3 regions of the Pseudocitrobacter cyperus genome follow, and region 1 is predicted to be linked to each of the others. Evidence: riboswitches for the same ligand, from Rfam matches in the RefSeq annotation. Region 1 holds a riboswitch; each other region holds the start of a gene.
What was found. Region 1 has a riboswitch for thiamine pyrophosphate ahead of tenA (thiaminase II). Riboswitches for the same ligand answer to the same signal wherever they lie in the genome.
Positions count from the first base shown of each region.

Region 2: it holds a riboswitch for thiamine pyrophosphate, as region 1 does, so the genes downstream of both, thiB (thiamine ABC transporter substrate binding subunit) here and tenA (thiaminase II) in region 1, are expected to answer to the same signal.
Region 3: it holds a riboswitch for thiamine pyrophosphate, as region 1 does, so the genes downstream of both, thiC (phosphomethylpyrimidine synthase ThiC) here and tenA (thiaminase II) in region 1, are expected to answer to the same signal.

Region 1 is NZ_JAYMYY010000001.1:506,646-512,066, reverse strand. Features, by position in the region: gene VSR74_RS02510 (ABC transporter substrate-binding protein) at 1-342, opposite strand, end outside; gene VSR74_RS02505 (ABC transporter permease) at 353-1,105, opposite strand; gene VSR74_RS02500 (ABC transporter ATP-binding protein) at 1,102-1,842, opposite strand; gene tenA (thiaminase II) at 1,839-2,522, opposite strand; TPP riboswitch at 2,585-2,686, opposite strand; gene lysM (peptidoglycan-binding protein LysM) at 2,764-3,207, opposite strand; gene VSR74_RS02485 (glycoside hydrolase family 10 protein) at 3,268-4,596, opposite strand; gene VSR74_RS02480 (VF530 family protein) at 4,662-4,940, opposite strand; gene lysC (lysine-sensitive aspartokinase 3) at 5,040-5,421, opposite strand, start outside.
Region 2 is NZ_JAYMYY010000002.1:157,209-162,629, forward strand. Features, by position in the region: gene VSR74_RS09525 (sugar efflux transporter) at 1-1,007, opposite strand, end outside; gene sgrT (glucose uptake inhibitor SgrT) at 1,093-1,245, opposite strand; gene sgrR (HTH-type transcriptional regulator SgrR) at 1,333-2,988, shown strand; TPP riboswitch at 3,025-3,116, shown strand; gene thiB (thiamine ABC transporter substrate binding subunit) at 3,147-4,130, shown strand; gene thiP (thiamine/thiamine pyrophosphate ABC transporter permease ThiP) at 4,106-5,421, shown strand, end outside.
Region 3 is NZ_JAYMYY010000013.1:19,153-24,573, forward strand. Features, by position in the region: gene thiF (thiazole biosynthesis adenylyltransferase ThiF) at 1-474, opposite strand, end outside; gene thiE (thiamine phosphate synthase) at 467-1,102, opposite strand; gene thiC (phosphomethylpyrimidine synthase ThiC) at 1,102-2,997, opposite strand; TPP riboswitch at 3,083-3,192, opposite strand; gene rsd (sigma D regulator) at 3,243-3,731, opposite strand; gene nudC (NAD(+) diphosphatase) at 3,828-4,601, shown strand; gene hemE (uroporphyrinogen decarboxylase) at 4,645-5,421, shown strand, end outside.

The sequences.
Region 1 (5,421 bases):
CACCGTGTTCAGCGGCGTATTGATCAGTGCCCCCACGCGCATCAGCGGTAAACCCTGATCGGCAAAGAAATGCAGTTGCGGCTGATAGGTGATAGCCAGATCGGCCTGCTTTGCCGCCACCAGTCGTGGGGGGAGTGCAGGGTCTGACGGGGGAATAATCGTCACTTCCAGCCCCTCGTCTTTAAACGCGCCAATCTGCTGTGCCACCATAATAGGGGCATGATCCGGATTGATATACCAGTCCAGCACCAGCGAAACTTTTTCCAGCGCCCATGCATTCTGTGTAACAAGGTTGCTGGCCAGCAGGACAGCAAGAGCGGGTTTAATCCTGTTTTTCGTCATTTGTCGTTTCTCAATGGTTATCCGGCACCCAGTAAATCAGGCGGCGAAGCAGGGTATCAATGGCCATCCACAGGGAGATGGTCAGCAGAATCAATATTAATAAGGCGGCGAAACAGATATCGCTTTGCATACGCGCATTGGCATTTAGCATCACATAGCCAAGCCCTTCAGCCGAGCCGACCCATTCACCAATAATGGCGCCGATGGGGGCGACGGCAGCGGCCATGCGCAGCCCGGAGCCGAAAGCAGGAAGGGCGGCCATCAGTTGAACATGGCGTAGCAACGCCCAACGCGAGGCTCCCAGGGTACGGGCAAGATCCAGATAATCACCGCTAACCCGCCGCAGGCCATCGAACAGCGCGGATGTCACCGGGAAGAAGATAATTAATACCGCCATCGTCACTTTGGCGCTCATCCCGAAGCCAAACCACAGCACCAGTAAAGGGGCGAGGGCAAAGACAGGGATCGCCTGACTGGTTAACACCACTGGCATAACCCAGCGCTGAAGGCGGGGAGAAAAGACCATACAGAGCGCCAGTATCGCCCCCAGCAGCACGCCGATGACCAAACCGCTGGCGATTTCAGAAAGAGTAATCAGCGTGTGCCACCCCAGATAGCGGGCGTTATCGTGAAGCGCCTGGATCACCGCGACGGGGGACGGGAGCAGAAAAGCAGGAATATCTCCCAGCGTCGCCAGCCACCACAAACCGATTAGCCCAATAAACAGGGTTAACCCGCGCCAGATACGTGAAAGAACGCTCATTGTGTGCTCCTGGTTAACAATCTCATCAGGGCACTCTGACTCTGGATGACCGCAGGGTCATCAATCTGGCGTGGCGGAGATCCGTCGGGCGAGTTCGTATCATCAATTCCACCCGGATGTTGCGATAGCACAAGGATCTTATGGCTGAGGCGACATGCTTCCGCAGGATCGTGCGTAATCAGTAGCACGGTACGATCGGCCAGAAGTTCTGCGGCCATTGTCTGAATGGTTGCCCGGGTAATGGCATCCAGCGCTGAAAAGGGTTCATCCATCAGCACGATGGGTTGTTGCTCGTAGAGGGTTCGTGCAATCGCGGCGCGCTGGCGCATCCCGCCAGAAAGCGTTTCAGGGAGTGATGCGCCGCAGCCGCTCAGCCCCACGCGCTCCAGCAGATATTGCGCACGCTCACGGTCAGCTTTTTCGCCGCGCAGACGTGAACCGAGACACACATTCTGTTCAATCGTCAGCCACGGATAGAGCAAATCGCGTTGCCCCATCCAGGCGATCCGCCCGCTTAGTGGGCGACCTTTGTCATCCGTTACTGTGCCTGACGTAGGGGACAGCAGCCCGGCGACGATACGCAGCAGACTGGTTTTTCCCGCACCGCTCGCGCCCAATAAAGAGACAAAACGTCCCGCCGGAATGTCGATATTGAGCTTTTCAAATACCGTTTTAGCCCCATAGCGTAACGTTAAATCAGCCACTCTGATGGCCGGTGATGTATTCACATCCATCATGATTTGGCATCCAGCCCCATCTGCCAGAATGCGCCTTCCAGTCGGGTTGCGGTGGTAAAAAGCGTAGTCAGTTCGGCGAAACGGCTGTCGCCGCCGCGTTGCTGCGCCAGGGTTTCGAACAGGGTCAGTGATGACTGAACACCGGCAAGATAGCTTTCATCACCGTAGTTGCGGATCCACGGGCCGTAAGGGTTGCCCTCGAAAACTGTCGCGGGGTCATTCAGAAGGCGCAGACCGATTTCGGCATAGCCCGCAACGCAGGGCATCAGGACGGTAAGCAGATCCAGCACATCGCCGGAATGGCCGACATCCAGTACATAGCGAGTGTAATTGATGGTCTCTGCGGCCTCTTCGACCTGGATGATATCCGATTCCGATAATCCCCATTGCTGGCAGTAACTGAGATGCAGGGGAAGTTCATTCAGAATGGCGTTCAACGATGCGCTTGCGGCACGCATCTGTGCAGGCGTTTGCAGCTTACTCACCAGCAAAGCATAGGCACGAGCGAAATGAATTAAAAACAGATAATCCTGGGTCAGATAACGGCGGAACGCAGGCTCAGGCAGAGTGCCCGCGCCAAGTTGCTGCACAAAATCATGGGCGACATAACCGCGCCAGTGGCTACCTGCCTGCTGGCGAAGGCGTCCGTAAAGACCGCTTTCAAACATCGATAAAGACATGGGACCTCCAGTAATGAGTGGAGATCCGGGCGCAATGAGGGAAGAACAGGAATGGCTGTACAGAAAAATGGCTAACCCGTCCCTTCGCTGGCATGACCCAGATCAGGTTCTAAGGGTTCGGCTTACGCCATCTCAGCCCATTCTGGACACCCCTCGGACAGGAGGTTTTATACGATATTTCGCTTGTGAATACAACGAGAGAGGAGGCTTACCGGGTAGCTCTCCCGGTAAGCGGGGGGTATCAGATTTTAGGAATACGTAAAGTTTGGCCAGGATAGATTTTATCCGGGTGGGAGAGCATAGGGCGGTTGGCTTCAAAAATGGCGTTATACTTATTGGCATCGCCATAAACCGACTTTGAAATGGCGCTCAGCGTATCACCGGATTTCACAGTGTAGTACGTCGCTTCATCGGAAGTATCCGCCGCCTTAATGTTATTCTCAACTTCACTGACGCCCGCGACGTTACCGATCGCCACCTGGATTTTCTCTTTCTGTTCCTGGGTTAAGCCATCGCCAGTGACGCTGGCTTTGCCATCGACCACGGTGACCTGAACCTTATCCGCGCCAGGAATGTTAAGTTTCTTCAGGTGCTCCATCACTTTTTCACCCTGATCCTGATGCGTATCCGTCAGCTTATCCCACAGTTTTTCACCAGCTTCTTTCACGAAGTTAAACAGTCCCATATCCTTTCTCCAGTAAAGAATGTCAGGGTAAGCATAGCAGAGGGTTATCGATTCCGTGCATTAGTGTCCCCAGCGAGTTTTGAGGTAGTTCACGGCCTGACGCGTTTGTGGCTGATTAAGATTATCTTCCCGGAACAGGATGGTGCCGTTGATACCGGGAATCGATTCGTTTAAATCGATCTGTTTGCTCAGTTCCGGCACACCGCCATTAATCGCCCAGTCGGGCTCTTTCCTGGAGGGTTCTCCGACTTTGTAAAGCGCCACCCCGATGTATAGCCGCGTATTGGTGGGTTTAACGACGTCTGCCCACCATTTAGCCAGCACATCATAACGGGCTGCATCCCGGGCGAACGGCCAGTATAGCTGCGGGGCGATGTAATCCAGCAGACCCAGTTTCACCCACTGGCGTGTATCGGCAAAGGACTCATCATAAGCCGCCGCCCCGCGCGTATCTGAGCCTAACGGATCGTGAGAGCGGTTACGCCAGACGCCCGCCGGGCTTACGCCGAACTCAACGCCAGGTTTCAGTTGCTTAATGGTGTGTGAAACCTGCTCAATCAGGCTCTGCGTATTGTGACGACGCCAGTCCGCTTTCGAGGCATATTGCTGCCCGTATGTGCGCCATGTCTGGTTATCATTCAGCGCAGAACCGGGGGTTTCCGTATAGAAATAATCATCAAATTGCACGCCATCAACGGGATAGTTTGTCACCACTTCCGCCACAATGCTGGTTATCCAGTCACGGACTTCAGGAATACCGGGGTCGAGCACAAAACGGTCGCTGGAGGTGCGGATCCAGTCACGATGCAAAACAAAGATACTGGCCGGCTGCTGCGACAATGTGCGATTAAGCTCCGCCACCGTCGAGGGTTTGGTATTTGTCGTCACCCGATAGGGGTTGAACCACGCGTGGACTTTCATGCCGCGCTTATGCGCTTCATCCAGCATAAACTGCAGGGGGTCGTAACCGGGGTTTTCGCCAATTTTGCCGGTTAACGTATCGGACCAGGGCAAAATTTTTGATGGCCATAGGGCAGTTCCGTCTGGCTTGACCTGGAAAAACACGGTGTTAATACCGAGCTGTTTAAGATTGTCCAGCTTGGCGGTGAGCGCTTCTTTCTGTTTATTAATACGAATGGCCGGGCTACTGATATTCACGGTGTTAACCGGAGGCCAGTCGAGGCGAGAGACCGTCGCCAGCCAAACGCCGCGCATCGGTTCACTGTTTTGTGGTGACTTCACCGAAGGCTGTGATTGATTGCCAGAGGGTGTAACCAGCGAACTCGGCGGTTTAGAAGAGCAACTGACAACAAGTAAAGCGGCGGCAACCAGGGTGCCAATTTTTTTAACCTGAGTGACCGGGGAGACGCCCCGCAAAGAGATGATCATAAACGCCTGTTTTCTACTAGTCCCTTGAGTGGCGATATTCTCTTACGATTTGCGGGGGAAGGGAATCAGATCTTATCGTCACGTCCCTGCAACCACGGGTTAAACGTGGGTTCGGGAGCGGTGTTATCTTCCAGTGAATCGAGATAAAGCGCTTCAACTTCTGCGCGAGCCCACGGGGTGCGTCGCAAAAATTTGAGACTGGATTTCACACTGGGATCTTTTTTGAAGCAGTTAATGTTGACCCGTTTAGCCAGTTGTTCCCAACCATAGCGGGCAACAAGAGCATTTATCTGCATCTCGAGCGTAACGCCGTGTAAAGGATCGTTGGAGCGGTGAGTTGTCATGAGGCGTCCGGTAGTGAAGTGCGACCTGGAAGCGGGGAAGGTTACAAGAAACTTGCTGCTTCAGCAATGAACAGGGGCGCGTTAGCGCCCCAATGCGTCTTACTCAAACAGCCTGCGGTGCAGTTCAATGACGGCGCTATCGGCGGATTCCCCCGGTAACAAGACGCTCAGATGATTATCTGAAGCGCCATGGCAAATCATGCGCACTGCATGATCGGCAAGGCCGCTAAATGCGTCCCGGCATACGCCTGTTTCCTGGTGAAGTTGGTTGCCAATCAGCGTAACAAGGGCCAGACCGGTTTCAATTTCAACCCGACAGTGAGAGGAGAGTGCCGTCAGCAGCGAAGTGGTCAGCGTGTGGTCTTCCCCGGACGTCGACCCCGTGGAGTCGAGCGCCAGTGCAACGCTATTCTCGGAAGTGGTAAGCAGATCCACCGCAACCTCATGGTTGGCCAGAATGGCAAACATTTCGGCAAAGAAT
Region 2 (5,421 bases), on a different contig from region 1:
CGCCCCGGCATTAAATCCTGGAACCACAGCATGCCGATCCCGGCGACGATGCCAATGAACACCGCATTAAATAGCTGTAAAATCAGCAGTGCCGTTTCGCTGTGGAACAGAATCAACCCCACGTAGAACAGTACGCCAAAGGCTACCGATGTCACCATCATCCGCCGCTTGCCGAAGCGTTTAACGTAGTAGCCCGCAAGGATCATCGCCGGAATTTCCAGCCCGGCTGCGGTGCCCATCAGGATCCCTGCCAGTTTATCCGGCAGGCCGAGATCGCTGCTGATCCACAGCGGCATGTCGATGATATACATGGTGTTGCATGTCCACATCAGCGTTGAGGCGATAAACAGCATCCGCACGTTGGGATCTTTCCAGCCGCTGACCTGGGTGATTTCAACGTCCGCCGCCTGCTCAACACGCGCCACAGACGGCAGCATTAGCGTAATCATCGCCAGGCTGATGGCAAAAATCCCGGCGGCAATCGCGAACATCATCGTAAAGCCGTAATTCAGCGCCAGCATAAACGCCAGCGGCGGGCCAATTACCCACGCCAGAGAAAGCTGCGCACGCATCACCGAACTGAACATCACCACTTCCCGCGCCGAGCTGTCTGCATACTCACGCGCCAGTGCAAAAAGCTGTGGCATCGCGGCATTGGCGATAGACGCCAGCAGCACGCCGCAGGTGATCAAGGTTAAATAGTGACGATTGAAGGCGAACAGCAGCGCATTTCCCACCGCCATCAGGCAGCAGAACATAATCAACTTGCGACGATCGCCCTGACTGTCAGATCGTTTTGCCAGCCACAGGCTGACCAGGATCCCGGCGATAGCATTAACCGTATAAAACAGCCCCACCCAGAACGGCTGTGCGCCCACTTCCCGGCTGAGAAACAGACTGAGCGTCGGCGCCTGTAACGCCCCGGCAACGCCCATCATAAACGCCACCAGCATAAAGGCCGCGTAGACACCGTTGAGACGTCGTCCCATCGTCATAATCCAGAGCATGAGAGATCCTTTAGCGCACGAGAAATAAAAAAAGCCAGCAGATGATACCTGCTGGCAAATACTCAGTCACACATGATTTGGCGATTTAGTGTTCAGAGGTCGAGCGCGTAACCTCCCACTGCATCAGATCTTCAAGCATTTTGAGCCGCATCCCTGCCATCTGGCGGGCCAGCCAGCAAACATGGCGTGTCGCGTGAAAATAGCACTGATAGAACTGACGTGTGGTTGACCTCTTCATATTCACCTCCCCGCTTCATCGAAACTGATTATTGGCTTAATATAGGGATTAATAAATTGCTGAGTTTTTGTCAGGAGTTCCCCTTTTATGCCTTCTGGTCGACTGCAACAACAATTCATCCGGCTGTGGCAATGCTGCGATGGCAAGGCGCAGGAAACGACGCTGAACGAACTGGCGGAGCTACTGAGCTGTTCACGCCGCCACATGCGCACCCTGTTAAACACCATGGAAGAGCGCGGCTGGCTGACCTGGGAAGCCGAGGCCGGGCGCGGTAAACGGTCACGTTTAACCTTTCTCTATACCGGGCTGGCATTACAGCAGCAGCGGGCAGAAGACCTGCTGGAACAGGATCGCATCGACCAACTGGTGCAACTGGTTGGTGATAAATCGACGGTGCGGCAAATGCTGGTCTCGCATCTGGGGCGCAGCTTCCGCCAGGGGCGGCATATCCTGCGCGTCCTCTACTATCGCCCGATGCAAAATCTGTTGCCTGGCACGGCGTTACGCCGTTCAGAAACCCATATCGCCCGGCAGATTTTCAGCGCCCTGACGCGCATAAATGAGGAAAATGGGGAACTGGAAGCCGACATTGCGCACCACTGGAAGGAGATTTCCCCTTTGCACTGGCGCTTTTATTTGCGCCCAGGTATTCATTTTCATAATGGCCGCGAGCTGGAGATGGAAGACATTATCCGCTCGCTGGAGCGTATTAACGCTCTGCCGCTCTACTCCCATATCACGCAAATTGTCTCTCCCACCGCCTGGACGCTGGATATCCATCTCTCCCACGCCGACCGCTGGCTGCCGTGGTTGCTGGGCCATACACCGGCGATGATTTTACCGCGCGAATGGCCTTCACTCCCCCATTTCGCCCATCAGCCGATTGGTACCGGCCCTTATGCGGTAGTGCGCAATAATCAGAACCAGCTCAAAATACATGCCTTCGAAGAATACTTCGGGTTTCGCGCATTAATAGACGAAGTGAATGTTTGGGTACTCCCTGATGTAGCGGAAGATCTTAGCTGCGGGCTCACATTGCAGGGCACCACGCAAAGCGAGCAGGCCGTCGAAAGCCGTCTTGAAGAGGGCTGCTACTATCTGTTGTTCGACGCGCGTTCACCACGCGGCGCTAATCAGAATGTGCGCCGCTGGCTGAGTCACATACTTTCCCCGGCGAATGTGCTCTATCACGCCTCTGAACAGTATCAGCAGTACTGGTTCCCGGCCTACGGCATGCTGCCGCGCTGGCACCACGCACATAGAAAAATCAGCGAAAAACCCGCCGGGCTGGAACGCATTACGCTCGGTTTCTATCGCGACCACGTCGAACATCGGGTTATTGCCAGAATTATGGAAAAACTTCTGGCAGAACATAGCGTTAAACTGGAAATTCATGAAATCGATTATGACGAATGGCACAGCGGCGAGGTGGTCAGCGATGTGTGGCTTAACAGCGCTAATTTCACCATGCCGCTGGATTTCTCCCTGTTTGCCCACCTCTGTGAAGTGCCGCTTCTTCAGCGCTGCATCGCGCGCGACTGGCAGGGCGACATTCGTCAGTGGCATGCGGGTGAACTGGATCTCCCGACCTGGTGCCAGCAGCTACTGGAGCAGCAGGCGATTGTGCCGCTCATCCACCACTGGCTGCGCATCCAGGGGCAACGCAGTATGCGCGGGGTGCGAATGAACACGCTGGGCTGGTTCGACTTTAAATCCGCGTGGTTCGCTCCGCCGGATCCATAGCGCTTTTGATTTATTCACGTAATCATTACAATAGCGAGCTACTCAACGGGGTGCAGAAGTTTGCTGAGAGATACCCGTCGAACCTGATCCGGATAACGCCGGCGGAGGGATTTGAGGCCAACTCAAAATCCTTTGCCACCTGCTTACTGAGGTGCAAAGTGTTAAAAAAATGTCTGCCACTGCTGGCGCTTCTCGCCATGCCAGTTTTCGCCAAACCGGTGCTCACGGTTTACACCTATGACTCCTTCGCTGCCGACTGGGGCCCGGGCCCGGTGGTAAAAAAGGCCTTTGAAGCCGACTGTGACTGCGAGCTGAAATTCGTGGCTCTGGAAGATGGCGTTTCCCTGCTTAATCGCCTGCGCATGGAAGGGAAAAAAAGCAAAGCTGACGTAGTGCTGGGGCTCGATAACAATCTATTGCAAGCCGCCAGCCAGACAAAATTGTTCGCTAAAAGCGGCGTGCCGGTAAGCGCCGTTAACGTTCCCGGCGGCTGGAGCGATGACACCTTCGTGCCCTTCGATTATGGCTATTTCGCCTTTGTTTATGACAAAAACAAACTGAAAAACCCGCCGAAAAGCCTGAAAGAACTGGTTGAGAGCGATCAGAAATGGCGCGTGATTTATCAGGATCCGCGCACCAGCACACCGGGGCTTGGCCTGCTGCTGTGGATGCAAAAAGTCTACGGCGATGATGCTCCGCAAGCCTGGCAAAAACTGGCGGCAAAAACCGTCACCGTCACTAAAGGCTGGAGTGAAGCCTACGGCCTGTTCCTGAAAGGCGAGAGCGACCTGGTGCTGAGCTATACCACCTCCCCGGCGTATCATATTATCGAAGAGAAAAAAGACAACTACGCCGCCGCGCCGTTTGCCGAAGGGCACTATTTACAGGTAGAAGTGGCAGCGCGCACTGCCGCCAGCAAACAGCCGGAACTGGCAGAAAAATTCCTGAAATTTATGGTATCTCCGGCGTTCCAGCAGGCCATTCCGACCGGCAACTGGATGTATCCGGTGGCCGGAGTAACGCTGCCTGCGGGTTTTGATGCGCTCGCCAAACCGCAAACCGCGCTGGAATTTACTCCGCAGGAAGTGGCCGCAGAACGACAGAACTGGATTGCAGCATGGCAACGCGCCGTCAGCCGTTAATTCCCGGCTGGTTCTGGCCAGGCCTCACAGCGGCGGTGCTTATCGTCGCTGTGGCGCTGGCTGCGTTTCTGTCACTCTGGTTAAGCGCCCCGGAGGCAAGCTGGCATACGCTGCTGGCCGATAGCTATCTCTGGCATGTGGTGCGTTTCTCTTTCTGGCAGGCATTTCTCTCTGCGCTGCTGTCGGTTGTGCCTGCCATTTTCCTCGCCCGCGCACTCTATCGCCGCCGCTTTGCTGGCCGCGAACTGTTGCTGCGCCTGTGCGCAATGACGTTAATTCTCCCTGTTCTGGTCGCGGTATTCGGCATTCTGAGCGTTTACGGTCGCCAGGGTTGGCTGGCGCAGATTTTTGCCGCCCTGGGGCTGGAATGGCGCTTCTCGCCCTACGGCTTACAGGGCATTTTGCTGGCGCACGTCTTTTTCAATATGCCGATGGCGACGCGTCTGCTATTGCAGGCGCTGGAACAGATCCCCGGCGAACAACGTCAGCTTGCCGCCCAGCTCGGCATACGTGGGTTTAACTTCTTTCGCTTCGTGGAATGGCCGTGGTTACGTCGGCAAATCCTGCCCATCAGCGCGCTTATCTTTATGCTCTGCTTCGCCAGCTTCGCCACCGTGCTTTCACTGGGCGGCGGGCCGAAAGCCACAACCATAGAACTCGCCATTTACCAGGCGCTCAATTTTGATTATGACCCGGCGCGGGCGGCGATGCTGGCGCTGATCCAGATGGCCTGCTGCCTGACGCTGGTGCTGATTAGCCAGCGTCTGAGCAAGGCGATTGCCGTCGGTAATACGCAGATGCAGGGCTGGCGCGACCCGGACGATCGCCTGCACAGCCGCCTGAGCGATGGCCTGCTGATTACCTTTACCCTGTTGCTGATGCTACCGCCGCTGCTGGCGGTGATCGTCGATGGCGTCAATCCGGCAATGTTGAATACGCTCTATCAGCCCGTGCTCTGGCAGGCACTCTGGACTTCACTGCGCATCGCCGTTGTCGCAGGCTTACTGAGCGTGGTGCTGACGATGATGCTATTGTGGAGCAGTCGTGAGTTGCGCGCGCGTAACGCGCTGTTCGCCGGGCAGGCGCTGGAACTGAGCGGAATGTTAATCCTCGCGATGCCGGGTATCGTCCTCGCGACCGGTTTTTTCCTGCTGCTGAACAATACCATCGGCCTGCCCGATTCCGCCGATGGGATCGTGATATTTGCCAACGCGCTGATGGCGATCCCCTACGCGCTGAAGGTGCTGGAAACGCCAATGCGCGATATTACCGTGCGCTACACGCCGCTGTG
Region 3 (5,421 bases), on a different contig from region 1:
TATCTGCCCGCCGAACCCTACCGCGCTTGCGGTGATCAGCGGCGTGTTCAGCGCCACACAGGCGGCGTTAATCGCCTGGCGCGTTGCCATGTTATCGGTGCAATCGAGCACCAGATCCACTTCTTGTACCGCCTGCCTGAGCGCATCGCCCGCCAGCCGCTGGGTGAGCGTTGTGAGAGTGATATCCGGGTTTAATGCGGCCAGTCGCTCGCGTGTCGCATCCGCTTTGGCGCGGGCGATGTCGTGCGTGGTAAACGTAATCTGACGGTGAAGATTGCTGAGATGGACTTCGTCATCGTCGGCAAGCACTAATGTGCCGACGCCCGCGCCGGCAAGATAGAGCGCCGCAGGCGCGCCCAACCCGCCGAGCCCGACGATAAGCACCCGGCTGGCGAGCAATTTTTGCTGGCCCTCCACGGCGATATCCTCCAGTAACATCTGGCGGCTGTAGCGCATGAAATCGCGATCATTCATCGCCCACTCCTGCCAGCGCCAGTAGCTTTGCGGTGGCGTCGCGCCAGTCTGCGGCCTGCGTAATCGCACTCACGACAGCGATGCTGCCGACGCCGGTCGCCAGCACCGCTGGGGCGCGTTCAAGGCTGATACCGCCAATGGCAACCGTCGGGTAATCTCCCAGCCGTGAGATATGTACGGCGAGTTGCTCCACCCCCTGCGGCGCGGAAGGCATCTGCTTGGTTTGCGTGGGGAATACGTGGCCAAGGGCGATGTAGGAAGGCTGCGCCGCCAGCGCGACGTCAATTTCCATATCATCATGGGTCGACACGCCAAGCCGTAAGTTGGCTGCGCGAATCGCATCGAGATCGGTCGTTTCCAGATCTTCCTGCCCCAGATGCACGCCATAAGCCTGGTGTTTAATCGCCAGACGCCAGTAGTCATTAATAAACAAACGCGCGTTATAGCGCCGACCCAACGCGATGGCGGCGATGACATCAGCCTCTACCTCATCATCCTGCTTATCTTTTATGCGTAGCTGGATTGTGCGCACACCGGCTTCCAGCAAACGTGCGATCCACTCCACGCTATCGACAACGGGATAGAGACCTAAACGGAAAGGAACCGGGGGAAAATGGGGCTGATACATTATTGATTCTCCTGAGGGATATAAATTTCGCCACCCCGGGCGCGGAACTGCCCGGACATCCCGGCCATGCCATCCTCCACGGCTTGTTGCGCTGCGTAATCGCGCACTTCCTGGGTGATTTTCATGGAACAGAATTTGGGGCCGCACATGGAGCAGAAATGAGCAACCTTGCCAGATTCCTGCGGCAGTGTTTCATCGTGATACGCACGGGCGGTGAAGGGGTCGAGGGCGAGGTTGAACTGATCTTCCCAGCGAAATTCAAAGCGCGCTTTCGACATGGCGTTATCGCGAATTTGCGCGCCGGGATGGCCTTTTGCCAGGTCTGCCGCATGGGCGGCTATCTTATATGTGATAAGCCCTTGTTTTACGTCTTCTTTGTTGGGTAAGCCAAGGTGCTCTTTTGGCGTCACATAACAGAGCATGGCGCAGCCGAACCAGCCAATCATTGCCGCGCCAATCCCGGAGGTGAAATGGTCGTAACCAGGGGCAATGTCGGTGGTGAGCGGCCCGAGTGTATAAAAAGGCGCTTCGTGGCAGTGTTCCAGCTCTTCAGTCATATTGCGGCGGATCATCTGCATTGGCACATGGCCGGGGCCTTCAATCATCACCTGTACGTCATACTCCCAGGCGATTTTCGTCAGCTCACCCAGGGTATGCAGTTCGGCAAATTGAGCTTCATCGTTAGCATCCTGAATGGAGCCCGGGCGCAGGCCGTCGCCCAGTGACAGCGAGACATCATAGGCCGCACAGATTTCACAGATTTCGCGGAAGTGCTGATAGAGGAAGTTTTCCTGATGATGCGACAGGCACCATTTCGCCATGATCGATCCGCCGCGTGACACAATCCCCGTCAGGCGTTTGGCGGTCATCGGCACGTAGCGCAGCAGTACGCCCGCATGAATGGTAAAGTAGTCGACGCCCTGTTCCGCCTGCTCCAGCAGTGTGTCGCGGAACGCTTCCCAGGTGAGATCTTCAGCGATCCCGTTGACCTTCTCCAGCGCCTGGTAGATCGGTACTGTGCCAATCGGTACCGGGCTGTTGCGCAGGATCCACTCGCGGGTTTCATGGATGTAGCGACCCGTTGAGAGATCCATCACCGTATCGGCTCCCCAGCGTGTCGCCCACACCAGTTTTTCCACCTCCTCCTCAATAGAGGAGGTGACTGCCGAGTTGCCAATATTGGCGTTCACCTTCACCAGGAAGTTGCGCCCGATGATCATCGGTTCTGATTCCGGATGATTAATATTGGCCGGGATTATCGCCCGACCAGCCGCCACTTCGGCGCGCACGAACTCAGGCGTAATATTTGGCGGCAGCAACGTACCGAAACTTTGCCCCGGATGCTGCTGACGCAGCGCTTCGCTGCGAATACGCTCGCGCCCCATGTTTTCGCGCAGGGCGATGAACTCCATCTCCGGGGTGATTACCCCCCGGCGCGCATAGTGCAGTTGGGTGACGCGTTTGCCGGGTCGCGCACGTTTTGGTGTCAGCAGGCCGGTGAAGCGCAGCGCATCGAGAAACTCATCTGCCAGGCGTGACTGGGTATAGGCGGAGCTGCGCGCTGTTAACGTTTCGCTATCTGCACGCGCATCAATCCATGGCTGGCGAAGTTTTGCCAGCCCCTGGCGAACATCAATCGTTTCTGCCGGGTCGCCGTAGGGGCCAGATGTATCGTAAACCGGAATCGCTTCGTTCTCTTCGAACTGCGGGTTCTCTTTGCTTCCGCCGATGAGCGTCGGGCTTAGCTGGATCTCGCGCATGGGGACGCGCACGCCAGCCTGTGAGCCTGTAAGATAAATACGGCGCGAGTTAGGGAAAGCAGTGCCTTCCAGAGTATGAATAAAGCGTTGAGCCTGTTCGCGTTGTTCGCGGCGGGTTAGTTTTGTTGTAGACATAGCGCATACCAGATTGAAAGGATATGGCTTGTCAGACGACGGATGGAGTAATGGCTGCACAGCGCCCGTGAAGGCAAAGGCATAAAACTAAATTACTCTTGTTCCCTTCGCAGGTATTAGCCTGATCAGGTTCCGCGGATCCCGAATTAACGGTCTCAGCCTGTGCTTTCACACGTGGCACTCCGACAAGATGTAGCCCCTCTAAAGGGGCAATGAATGTAAACTACGCGTTAATGCGTAAAATCTCAAGCGGGACGTTTGATCCCGCCATTCTCGTGCATTGCATCCAGCACAAGCATAATTAGCTTATCTTCGAGTTCAAAACGCGCCTCCAGCGCTTCGCCGATATCCGACAACGCCTGTTGAAATTCAAAGCAATTATCGTGATCGATGGCCGTCTCCAGGCTGGAGTCGTAGTATTCCATAATTAACTGGGTATTGGCTTCCAGCCTGGGCCAGATTTTGGTGGCGGTTAAAAGCGCATTGTCGCCTTCCAATTTATGGAGAATGCGTTCATAAATACTGAAGTGACAGGAGGAGAGGTAGTCCACCAGTCGCTGACAAAAATCATCCAGTGCTTTTTCATTCAGCCGTATAAACGATTCTTTGCCAGGCTTAATCCCAATCAGGTTGGAATAAGCGACAAGCAATTGCTTGCGTATGTTGAGCCAGCGGTCGACCAGTTTGTTACTGCCTCCAACATGCTCCGTCAGGCTTTCGAGCTGGTTTAACATGTGATTGACTCCGCACAAGTGGGTTTAAAGACTGCGCACTAAGATGTAACGATAATGTAAATAACATGCCAGTGAAGCAAAGGTAGTGCAATAGATATGGATCGTATAATTGAAAAATTAGACATCGGCTGGTGGGTCGTCAGCCATGAGCAAAAATTATGGTTGCCGGGCGGTGAATTACCCTGGGGCGAAGCGGGAAATTTCGATCTTGCGGGGCAACGCGCGCTGCGGATTGGTGAATGGCAAGGCTCGCCGGTGTGGCTGATTCAGCAACCACGTCGCCATGATATGGGCTCGCTGCGGCAAATTCTCGACCAGGATGCGGGCCTGTTTCAACTGGCCGGGCGTGGCGTGCAGTTAGCGGAGTTCTACCGCTCGCATAAATTCTGCGGCTACTGCGGGCATACCATGCACCCGAGTAAAACCGAGTGGGCAATGCTCTGCGGCCACTGCCGCCAACGCTACTACCCGCAAATCGCCCCCTGCATTATCGTCGCTATCCGCCGTGATGATTCCATTCTGCTGGCCCAACATACCCGTCATCGCAATGGCATACATACCGTACTGGCCGGGTTTGTCGAAGTGGGCGAAACGCTCGAGCAGGCCGTCGCGCGTGAAGTGATGGAGGAGAGCAGTATAAAAATCAAAAACCTGCGTTATGTCACTTCCCAGCCATGGCCATTCCCGCAATCGCTGATGACCGCGTTTATGGCCGAATATGACAGCGGCGATATCGCGATCGACCCGAAAGAGCTGCTGGAAGCTAACTGGTATCGCTATGACGATTTACCGCTTTTGCCGCCGCCAGGAACCGTCGCACGTCGGCTTATCGAAGACACTGTCGCACTCTGCCGGGCAGAGTATGAGTGACACTCATGTTACACTGGCGTGAAAGAGCTCAAGGAATGGAAAAATGACCGAACTTAAAAACGATCGTTACCTGCGTGCGCTGCTGCGTCAGCCTGTAGATGTCACCCCTGTCTGGATGATGCGCCAGGCGGGCCGCTATTTACCGGAGTATAAAGCCACCCGTGCTCAGGCCGGGGATTTTATGTCCCTGTGCAAAAATGCCGAACTGGCCTGTGAGGTAACGCTGCAACCGCTGCGCCGTTACCCGCTGGATGCGGCTATTCTGTTCTCCGATATTCTGACCATCCCGGATGCGATGGGACTCGGGCTCTATTTTGAAGCGGGTGAAGGCCCACGCTTTACCTCACCGATTACCAGTAAAGCGGATGTCGATAAGCTGCCGATCCCTGATCCAGAAGGTGAACTGGGTTACGTGATGAACGCGGTGCGCACGATCCGCCGCGAACTGAAAGGCGAAGTGCCGCTGATTGGTTTCTCCGGCAGCCCGTGGACGCTGGCGACCTATATGGTCGAAGGCGGCAGTAGCAAAGCGTTTACCGTTATCAAAAAGATGATGTATGCCGAACCGCAAACGCTGCATCTGTTGCTCGATAAGCTGGCGAAAAGCGTCACCCTCTACCTGAATGCGCAGATTGAAGCTGGCGCGCAGTCGGTGATGATTTTCGACACCTGGGGCGGCGTGCTCACCGGGCGCGACTACCAACAGTTCTCGCTCTACTACATGCACAAAATTGTCGATGGCCTGCTGCGTGAAAACGACGGTCGCCGTGTGCCGGTGACGCTGTTCACCAAAGGCGGTGGGCAGTGGCTGGAAGCGATG